4 regions of the Mesorhizobium sp. NZP2234 genome follow, and region 4 is predicted to be linked to each of the others. Evidence: riboswitches for the same ligand, from Rfam matches in the RefSeq annotation. Region 4 holds a riboswitch; each other region holds the start of a gene.
What was found. A riboswitch is a leader RNA that binds a small molecule or an ion and turns the genes downstream of it on or off. The one in region 4 is predicted to bind cobalamin.
Positions count from the first base shown of each region.

Region 1: another riboswitch for cobalamin. It lies ahead of metE (5-methyltetrahydropteroyltriglutamate--homocysteine S-methyltransferase); the one in region 4 lies ahead of EB230_RS23815 (DUF1636 family protein).
Region 2: another riboswitch for cobalamin. It lies ahead of EB230_RS02010 (aromatic ring-hydroxylating dioxygenase subunit alpha); the one in region 4 lies ahead of EB230_RS23815 (DUF1636 family protein).
Region 3: another riboswitch for cobalamin. It lies ahead of EB230_RS17555 (DUF1636 family protein); the one in region 4 lies ahead of EB230_RS23815 (DUF1636 family protein).

Region 1 is NZ_CP033364.1:6,388,599-6,390,791, reverse strand. Features, by position in the region: partial or broken gene metE (5-methyltetrahydropteroyltriglutamate--homocysteine S-methyltransferase) at 1-985, opposite strand, end outside; cobalamin riboswitch at 1,077-1,277, opposite strand; partial or broken gene EB230_RS30830 (cytochrome) at 1,553-1,807, opposite strand; gene EB230_RS30825 (cytochrome P450) at 1,813-2,193, opposite strand, start outside.
Region 2 is NZ_CP033364.1:446,493-448,685, reverse strand. Features, by position in the region: gene EB230_RS02010 (aromatic ring-hydroxylating dioxygenase subunit alpha) at 1-838, opposite strand, end outside; cobalamin riboswitch at 954-1,155, opposite strand; gene EB230_RS02005 (hypothetical protein) at 1,182-1,334, shown strand; gene EB230_RS02000 (DUF680 domain-containing protein) at 1,650-1,850, shown strand; gene EB230_RS01995 (DUF680 domain-containing protein) at 1,922-2,125, shown strand.
Region 3 is NZ_CP033364.1:3,550,156-3,552,348, forward strand. Features, by position in the region: gene cobW (cobalamin biosynthesis protein CobW) at 1-658, opposite strand, end outside; gene EB230_RS17555 (DUF1636 family protein) at 661-1,089, opposite strand; cobalamin riboswitch at 1,129-1,334, opposite strand; gene EB230_RS17560 (winged helix-turn-helix domain-containing protein) at 1,364-2,193, opposite strand, start outside.
Region 4 is NZ_CP033364.1:4,808,810-4,811,002, forward strand. Features, by position in the region: gene EB230_RS23810 (ABC transporter ATP-binding protein) at 1-585, opposite strand, end outside; gene EB230_RS23815 (DUF1636 family protein) at 566-979, opposite strand; cobalamin riboswitch at 1,069-1,274, opposite strand; gene EB230_RS23820 (AraC family transcriptional regulator) at 1,533-2,193, shown strand, end outside.

The sequences.
Region 1 (2,193 bases), 1.6 Mb from region 4:
GATGCGGTCAAGTATGGCAGGCAGGTTCGCGCGCCAGACGTTGCGGCCGTCGATCACCCGAGCGAGAGCACAAGGTCCTTCCGCGCGAGCCGGCCGACGGTCTCCAACTGCTCTGGAGCGCGCACGAGATCGACGTGCAGTCCCGCCACGGGCAGAGAAATCGCGGTCTCGAGGTTGTCTCCCAGCGATCCGAAATAGGTAGCGACCATGATCTTCAACTCGGGTGCTGCTTTCGCCAGCCGGCAGTAGGCGAATTGGAGCGCATCCCGTTCGTTGGGAATCAGATCCAGCACGAGCGCCGGCTCATCGATCTGTACCCAATCGGCTCCCGCGAGCTTCAGCCTCCGCAGGAGCTCCTCGTAGACGGCCAGCAGCCGTGGCAGGAGCGCGATAGGGTTGAAACCTTCCTCAGGTGACTTCGCCAACTTGAGAAACGTAACCGGTCCAAGCAGGACCGGGCGCGTGTGGATGCCGAGCACCTTGGCCTCGAGGAAATGATCGACCGGTTTCGCCGACGAGAGGGCAAAGGTCTGCTCGTCCGTGAGTTCCGGCACAATGTAGTGATAGTTGGTGTCGAGCCATTTGGTCATTTCCATTGCGGCAAGGCCATGCCCGTTGGCCGCATGCTTGTCACCGGCATGTCCACAATCCGCGGCCTGACCTTGGTTGCCGCGCGCCATGGCGAAATAGGTATCGAGTGGGACCTCGCCGTCAGTCCAAGCGTATCGTGCCGGCACGGCGCCGACCATGGTGACGGTGTCGAGCACATGGTCGTAAAGCGAGAAATCGTTGGACGGGATTTTCGACACGCCGTGATCGTGCTGCTCCCTCCAGCTAGCCTCGCGTAGGCCTTCGCCGTCGCGAGCAGGTCCTCAGCGGGAGATTTTCCGGACCAGTAGCTTTCAAGCGCGAATTTCAGTTCCCGCCGTCGACCGATACGCGGCACGCCGAGCGTTGCCACAGGAATTTGTTGAGAGACAGTCATGCCATACCCCGATGGTTGGGGCGTGGGGACAAGGAACGCGCGAGTAGGCGGCACGAAGCCGGGCTACCGCGACCACCGAGACACCCCGCCCGTGGACGTTGTTCGTCGTGGCTGGTCTCCTGGCTCGCGGGTCAAAGCCTCTGCCCGTCTTCCCGAGGCCGTTCGCCTCAGTGACATCAATGGGCTTGGCTCGCCGCTAACAGTTGCGGGGGCAGCGCCGGCATCGCACCGGCTTCCCTCTTAGCTCCGCTACGGCAGTGCCGCGCGGAGAACCACGACATGCGCACAATCACAGCCGCTTCGCTCCTTGTCAATACCATATAACGAGATGTTTATGTGATGATGCGAATGATGCCCTTGCGCTGATCGGTCTCTTTCGCCCAAAGCCGCGTACGATCCGGCCTCTCATCAGTGCAGGCTCGGAGAGGTCCTGGTCCCCATCGGCGACGCCGGATCAGATCGAGGTCGCCGGGCTCAAGGGCGTAAAGTCGGGCCAGGTCTTCACGGTCCGCCCGGAATCCCGGTAGTTGTTCCCCGCTCGGCTTCGCTCAGCGTGCTTGCGCATTCGCCCATCAGCGCGCTGATGACCATGGCCGGAAGCGGAAAGGAGAGGTGGCGCCTCAGGTCGGCGGGCTGGGGCTGGGCCGCCAGCGTGTCGAACGATTGCGCGGCGATCGCCTCGACCTGCTGCGCGAGCAGCTTCGCGCTGCGGTTGCTGAAGGCCGGCGCCACGAGCGTGCGTAACCGGGCATGCTCGCCCCCCTCGTGCGAGACCAGCCATCCCGGCGAACCGAGAATCACCGAATCCGGGGTGAATGCCGCACTCGCTAAGCGACGGAAGCGCGGAAGGTGACCGGCAGGCGTTGCGGGCAGCGAATGATGTAAGACGGCATGTAGACGACGTCCTCCGCGGCGATGGTCAGCGCCAGATCCTCCAGCCGCCCGAACAGCGCGGGGAAGGCGCAGCGCAATTCCAGGCGCGCCAGCGCAGCGCCCAGGCAGGAATGCGGCCCCTCGCCGAACGACAGGTGCGGGTTGTGCCGCCGGGTGACATCGAACCTGTCGGCGCCGGGACCGAAGGCCTTTTCGTCCCGGTTCGCCGCATGGAACGCCATCAGGACGGCATCGCCGCGGCGGACCATGCATCCGTCGATCTCCACGTCCTGGGTGGCATAGCGGAACGGCAGATTGGCCGCTGAGCTGCCCCA
Region 2 (2,193 bases), 2.4 Mb from region 4:
TCACCGCCCGCTTGCCGTTCATCGTGTAGCTGACCGCATCGCGCAGCAGCGGCGCCCGCGTGGCGCGGTATTGCCCCGCCGGGTCGATGCGGAACTTGCTCGGCAGGCCGGCCGCTTCGCATTTGGCCCAGTGCGCCAGCATCTCCGGATCGCTGTCGGCGCCTTGCACGCCGGTCACGGTCGGTGCCTCCGGGAAGGTTTTGCACAGCTCCGGGTGATTGCCCGCGCAGTGATAGCACTCGCGGTTGTTTTCCCAGACGAGCTTCCAATTGCCCTTTTCGACGATGGTGCTCTCGAAGGCGATCTTTGCCTCGCTGAGCCGGTGCGGCTTGAGATAGGGTTCGATCATCGCCCGCATCGGCGCGAAGTCGGCTGGCTCCTTCGCCAGGCAGATGAAGATGTAACCGGCGACGCTTTCGCAGGCGACCGGCTTCAGCCCGAACTGGCTCTTGTCGAAGCCGTCGGCCATCTGGCGGGCAAACAGCAGGCGACCGTCGAGCTCATAGGTCCACTGGTGATAGGGACAGACCAGCTTGGCGGCCGTGCCCTTGTCCGTGTTGCAGACCCTGCTGCCGCGATGGCGGCAGGAATTGTGGAAGGCATTGATCTTGCCCTGCTGATCGCGCACCAGCACGACCGGGTAGTCGCCGATCTGCACGGTGATGAAGCTGCCGGGCTTGGGCAATTCGCAATCATGGCCGATGAAAAGCCAGTCGCGGTACCAGATCAGCTCCATGTCGAGCTTGAAATAGTCCGGGTCGGTGTAGAAGGGCTGCTCCAGCGAGAAACCCTCTCTGCGGCTGTTCAAGAGCCTCAGCATATCGTTACGCGCATCCATGTCCTGTCCTCGTGTTTAAGGACTGACTATGGTGGTGATGGAGGAAGGATCGGATGCAGTCCCGGCGAAGCGCCGGTCATGCACCATCCACCTCTTGACCGCCCACCGCGATCAGTCGAGTTTAGAAATCTCGGGCTGGTTTCCGGGCTCTGGAGTGTCCCTTCGGACGGTCGCGACACCTTCCCAGGCTTTCGCCCAGTGGTCTCCCGTTGCGACTTGAACTCCACCACCGTTGCGGGGGCAGCGCCGGACTTTGACCGGCTTCCCAATTCTCCGCCCCGTCGTCACGAAGCGGCACCTGAGATGGCCATGATCTAATCACGACAGCGAATGCGACATCGGCATGAAAGCGACATTGCATCCATGTGGCGCGACACGCCTGCGCAGCGATCGGATCGGAAACAGCGGGCACGAAACGCGTCTCGGTGACGATGGTGCCGGCTATCGAAAATCGCCCGGAATCGAAGCAGAAAAGGTTAATGGTTTCGAAAAGTGACTATTAGCAAATTCTAAAATCGAACCGAACGGTTCGTTTCTGTTGACGGTGCGTACAGCACGGTGTGAACGCTGAGCCTCCGATACATCAGGTGATCGCGGTGGTGATTTTATCTAATCGATTGATATCAAAAAGAAAAATCTTTGATCCGGAAGGCTTTGGTACAATTTCAAGTGGTGGACTCTTGGTCCACACGGAACAACTTCGTGATTGGAAACGGCCATCAGGCTTTCCCACATCGGGGCTGTCCGAACGACGCGATTTTAATCCCAAGACACGCCGCTAGACGGACGTAAAAATACTGGAGTACCAAAAATGAAAAAGATTGTTCTCACTGCCGCCGCCCTTCTGGCCATTTCCGGCAGCGCCTTCGCTGGTAGCGATCACTATGGTTCGAATGCGCCTGCAGCCACTGCTGCCGTCGACGGTTCGTACACCGCTTCGACCAAGAAGTCGGAACCGGCTGCCCAGGCGCCTGTCACGGGTGCCGATCGCAACCTCTTCGGCAACAACTAACAGTCGATTCCCGCAGGCGGTGGCACTGGCTCGCCGCCTTGGCGGAACTCGAAGAATTCAGGAGACTTGAAATGAAGAAGATGATCCTTGCTGCCGCCGCCGTTCTGGCTATCTCCGGCAGCGCTTTCGCCGGCAGCGACAACTACGGCTCCAACGGCGCCAACCAGCCCGCTGCCACTTCGGCCGACACCTCTTACACCGCGTCGATCAGGAAGTCGGAACCGGCTGCTCAGACGTCTGTCCAGGGTGCCGACCGCAATCTCTTCGGCCACTAACAGCCGATTCTCCAGGGCGGCGGGTTTGCCTGCCGCCCTGCTGAAACTTGAAATTCAGGAGACTTGAA
Region 3 (2,193 bases), 1.3 Mb from region 4:
TCGGCACGATCTTCACGGCGCGGGCGGAATGTTCGTTGACGATGGCGTTGGCCCGGGCCGAACCGGCGGCGTCCATCAGGTCGCTCTTCGACAGTATGATCAGGTCCGCGCAGGCGATCTGATCCTCGAACACTTCCTCGACCGGGTCGTCATGGTCGAGGCTCTCATCCCCGGCGCGCTGCGCTTGCAAGGCGTCCATGTCGTTGGCGACGCGGCCTTCGGCCAAAGCAGGGCCGTCGACCACGGCGATCACGCCATCGACCGTCACGCGGCTCTTCACCGTCGGCCACTGGAACGCCTGGACCAGCGGCTTGGGCAGAGCGAGGCCCGAGGTTTCGATCAGGATGTGGTCGACCTTCGGCGTCAGCGACAGGATCTGGTCCAGCGCCGGCACGAAGTCGTCTGCCACGGTGCAGCAGATGCAGCCATTGGCCAGTTCAACGATGTTCTCCTCGGGGCAGGTGTCGATGCCGCAGCCTTTCAGGATTTCGCCGTCGATGCCGATGTCGCCGAACTCGTTGACGATAATGGCAATGCGCTTGCCGCCGGCGTTTTCCAGGAGATGGCGGACCAGCGTCGTCTTGCCGGCGCCGAGGAAGCCGGTGACGACGGTGCAGGGGACGCGGGAGAGATTGCCGGTCGAATTTGGGGCGCTCATGATCAATCCTTCAACAGGTCGAGGGGAGGAATGCGGGCCACGAGGCCGCGCTTGAGGGAATCGGGCCGGCCACGCCATGGAATGAGGCCGTCCGTCGAGGTGGCGAAGAGTTTGGCGCCGGTGACGAGGTCGGCGCCGCTGGCCGCGGTCAGGTCGCCGAAGACATAGCTCCAGCAGCCGTCGCGCAGGATGGCGGCGCTCAGCCGGCGCTTGCAATTGCCGAGGCATTCGACGGTGCGGACGCGGATGTTGTCATCGGCCGCGGCATGGCGCGTGTCCTCGGCCAGCAGTTCGCCGGCGCGGGGATGGGCGTCCGAGCCGGCCTCGTCGCGACAGGAGGCGCAGACGATGACCGTGACGCCGGTCAAGGCTTCGCTGTCGGCGGACGAATTGTCCGCTGTACCAGCCGAAAAACTGCCGTTCTGGTCCAAAAAGCCGGGCTCCTTGCCCGGAAACCCGCCGGGCGATCGGATTCTCTTGTCACAGACGGCAGGTCTCCTGGCTCGCGGGTCATCGCCTTGGGTGCCGCCTTCCCAGGAATCCCCAGTGGCTTTCGGCCTAGGCTCTTCGCTTACAGTTGCGGGGACAGCCGCGGATTTGAGATCTTTCACCTCGCACCGCATTCCCTCTTAGCCCCTGCCGTTGCGGGCAAGGGACCGTCTGGACGGGATTTAGGCTTTTGCAGGCAGCGGTGTCAACGCGAGCTTACGACATGGCGATGTCGGCCAGCGCCGGGCCCAGATCGCCTGCCGGCGTCACGTCCATGCGTTCAAGGCCAAGCCAGCCCTGCATCTGCTTCAATTCCTCGAAGAGCTGCGCGGCGGTTTCAGGCGGGGCGCCGGGCTCGGGGTAGGCGGCATGGACGCGCAGGACGCTCGCCGGCCGGTCCGCCTTGAGGTCGACGCGCGCGACGATCCGGTCGCCGAGCAGGAAGGGGAGGACGTAATAGCCGTATTGGCGCTTTTCAGCCGGCGTGTAGATCTCGATGCGGTAGTGGAAGTCAAACAGCCGCTCCGAACGCGAGCGCTCGAAGACGACCGGGTCGAACGGCGCCAACAGCGCGCGGGCCTCGATTTTCCGGGGCAGGCGGGCGTCCTTGTGAAGGTAGGCCGGCTTGTCCCAGCCTTCGACGCGCACCGGCAGCAATTCGCCCAACTCGACCAGTTCCTCCAGCCGGCCCTTCATATCGGCCGGCGACAGCCGGAAATAGTCGCGCAGGTCGCCTGACGTCGCCACGCCATGGGCGCGGGCGGAAATGCGCAGCAATTCGCGATGCGCGTCCTCGGCCGGGGGCACCGGCAGATCGAGGATCGCCTGCGGCAGCACGCGCTCCGGCAAATCATAGAAGCGCTCGAAGCCGCGACGGTGCGCCGTGGTGATGCGCCCGGCCCAGAACAGCCATTCGAAGGCGTGCTTGGCATGGCTCCAGCCCCACCAGCCGCCCGAACCTTTCTGGCCTTCGAGCGCCGAAGCGGCGATCGGGCCGCGCTCGACGACCGCGCGGTAGATGTCTTCTATATAGGCGGCGTGTTCGC
Region 4 (2,193 bases):
GTCGTGAAGCACCGCGATCACCGTCATGCCGAAGCCGGCGACGAGTTCGAGAAGCTCGCCGCGAGCACGCGGGTCGAGATGGTTGGTCGGCTCGTCGAGGAACAACACCTTCGGTTCCTGCGCGATGGCGCGCGCCAGCTGGGCGCGTTGGCGCTCCCCGCCGGACAGCGAGCCGATCGTGCGGCCAAGCAGCGGTAGAAGCCCAGTCCGGCGCAAGGCATCGACGACGATGTCGCGCTCCTCGCTCCTGCGCCTCAGGCCGGCATGCGGAACGCGGCCGAGTTCGACATAGTCGATCACCGCCAGCCGCGGATCCGGCTGGTCGGTCTGGCCGACGACGGCCATGTGCAGGGCCCGCTCGGCTGTCGAGATTCTGTCCAGGCGTCGCCCGCCAAGCTTCACCTCGCCCGAACTTGGCCTGAGCATGCCCGACAGCATGCGCAGCAGCGTCGTCTTGCCGGCGCCATTGGGGCCGATGATGGCGAGACGATCGCCGGTGGCGATGGAGAGGCTGACCGCATGGACCAGATTCCGGCCATTCGCCACGGCACCCAGGTCGCGCGCTTCAAGAAGTGGCATTGTCATCGACTATCCCCCCCAGCTTGCCCGGCGCCGGGATGCGAGCCAGCGTCTTGCCGGCCAGTCGCGGCGGACGTTGTCCGGAATTGCACCAGCCGTCGGCAAGCGAGGCGTAAAGCCTGGCAAATCGCACAAGATCGCCAACATCGGCCTCGGCATCGACGGAGCCGAAAAGATAGGTGGCCTTGCCCGGAGCCTGGAAGGCTACCGTCAACGGCCGTGCGCAGCCCGCCATGCATTCGACGCCTTCGATCGTGAAGCCATGCGCCACGGCGGGTTCATCGTGGGCCGAGAGCCGGGAGCGCAAATCGGCGCATAGGCTTTCGCCCGACCTGATGCCGGTCGGAACATCACGGCAAAGCGTGCACACGATGATGCGGTGATCGATGGCGCCGTCCAACTTCCGTCACTTTCCAAAACTGGCGACGGAAGGATGTTGGCGAGCCGGCCGACAAGACCGACGTCCACGTTTCCTCCCGGCACACCCCGTCCGGTCAACTTGGTGATGGCAGGTCTCCTGGCTCGCGGGTCCTTGCGCAATCCTGCCTTCCCAGCCTTGCCGGCCAGTGGCATTTCGGATCTTGCTCACCGCTTACAGTTGCGGGGGCAGCCACGGCTTCGACCTCTTGGGTCTCACCGTGTTCCCTTTTCACCCCTCGCCTTTCGACTCGGGGACCATCACCACTCGATCGTAGTTTTCCCCCAATTGCTTCGCAACGGATTTCTCGGTGCATTGTCGATCCCGCCGCGGCGCTCGAATATGTTATGTAATTACATTACGTCTTAGACGATAGCGCGCGGCGGCGTCAAGTGAGAGCTTGCTGCCGGAAGAAGCCGGCGAGCCAGATGCTGTTGGCTGCGGAGCGTTGCCGTCCGGATTGCGCGGCGAGCGCAATTCCGATCAAACTGCCGCGCGCGAAGGTGGCAAGATGATCCCCTCAATGCGAGGAGCCATGAACCCGACCGAGAAAGCGCTATGGTTCGTCGAGAGCCATCTGCCGGAGGCGATCTCGCTCGACGATGTCGCCCAAAGCAGCGGCGTGTCGCGCTTTCATGTGACGCGCGCCTTCGGCGCCGCCACCGGCCGCTCGGTCATGGGCTACATGCGCGCGCGCAGGCTGACCGAGGCGGCGCGCCGGCTGGCCGGCGGAGCGCCCGACATCCTATCGGTGGCGCTCGATGCCGGCTACAGCTCGCATGAGGCTTTCACCCGCGCCTTCCGCGACCAGTTCGGCACCACGCCGGAGATGGTGCGCGCGCAAGGCTCGACCAACACCCTCGACCTCGTGGAGCCGATCCTGATGGACCAATCCTTTCTTTCCGCCCTCGAACCACCGCGCTTCGAGACCAGCCGGCCGTTGCTGATCGCTGGGCTCGGCGAACGCTACAACTGTGAAACCAGCGCCGCCATTCCGATGCAGTGGCAACGCTTCGGCCCCTATATCGGCAACATTCCTGGCGAGACCGGCGACGTCGCCTATGGTGTCTGCGCCAACGGCGACGATGCCGGCAATTTCGACTACGTCGCCGGTGTCGAGGTCTCCGATTTTTCCGACCTTCCAAGGGAACTCAGCCGCGTGCGCATACCCGCCCAGAAATACGCGGTGTTTTCGC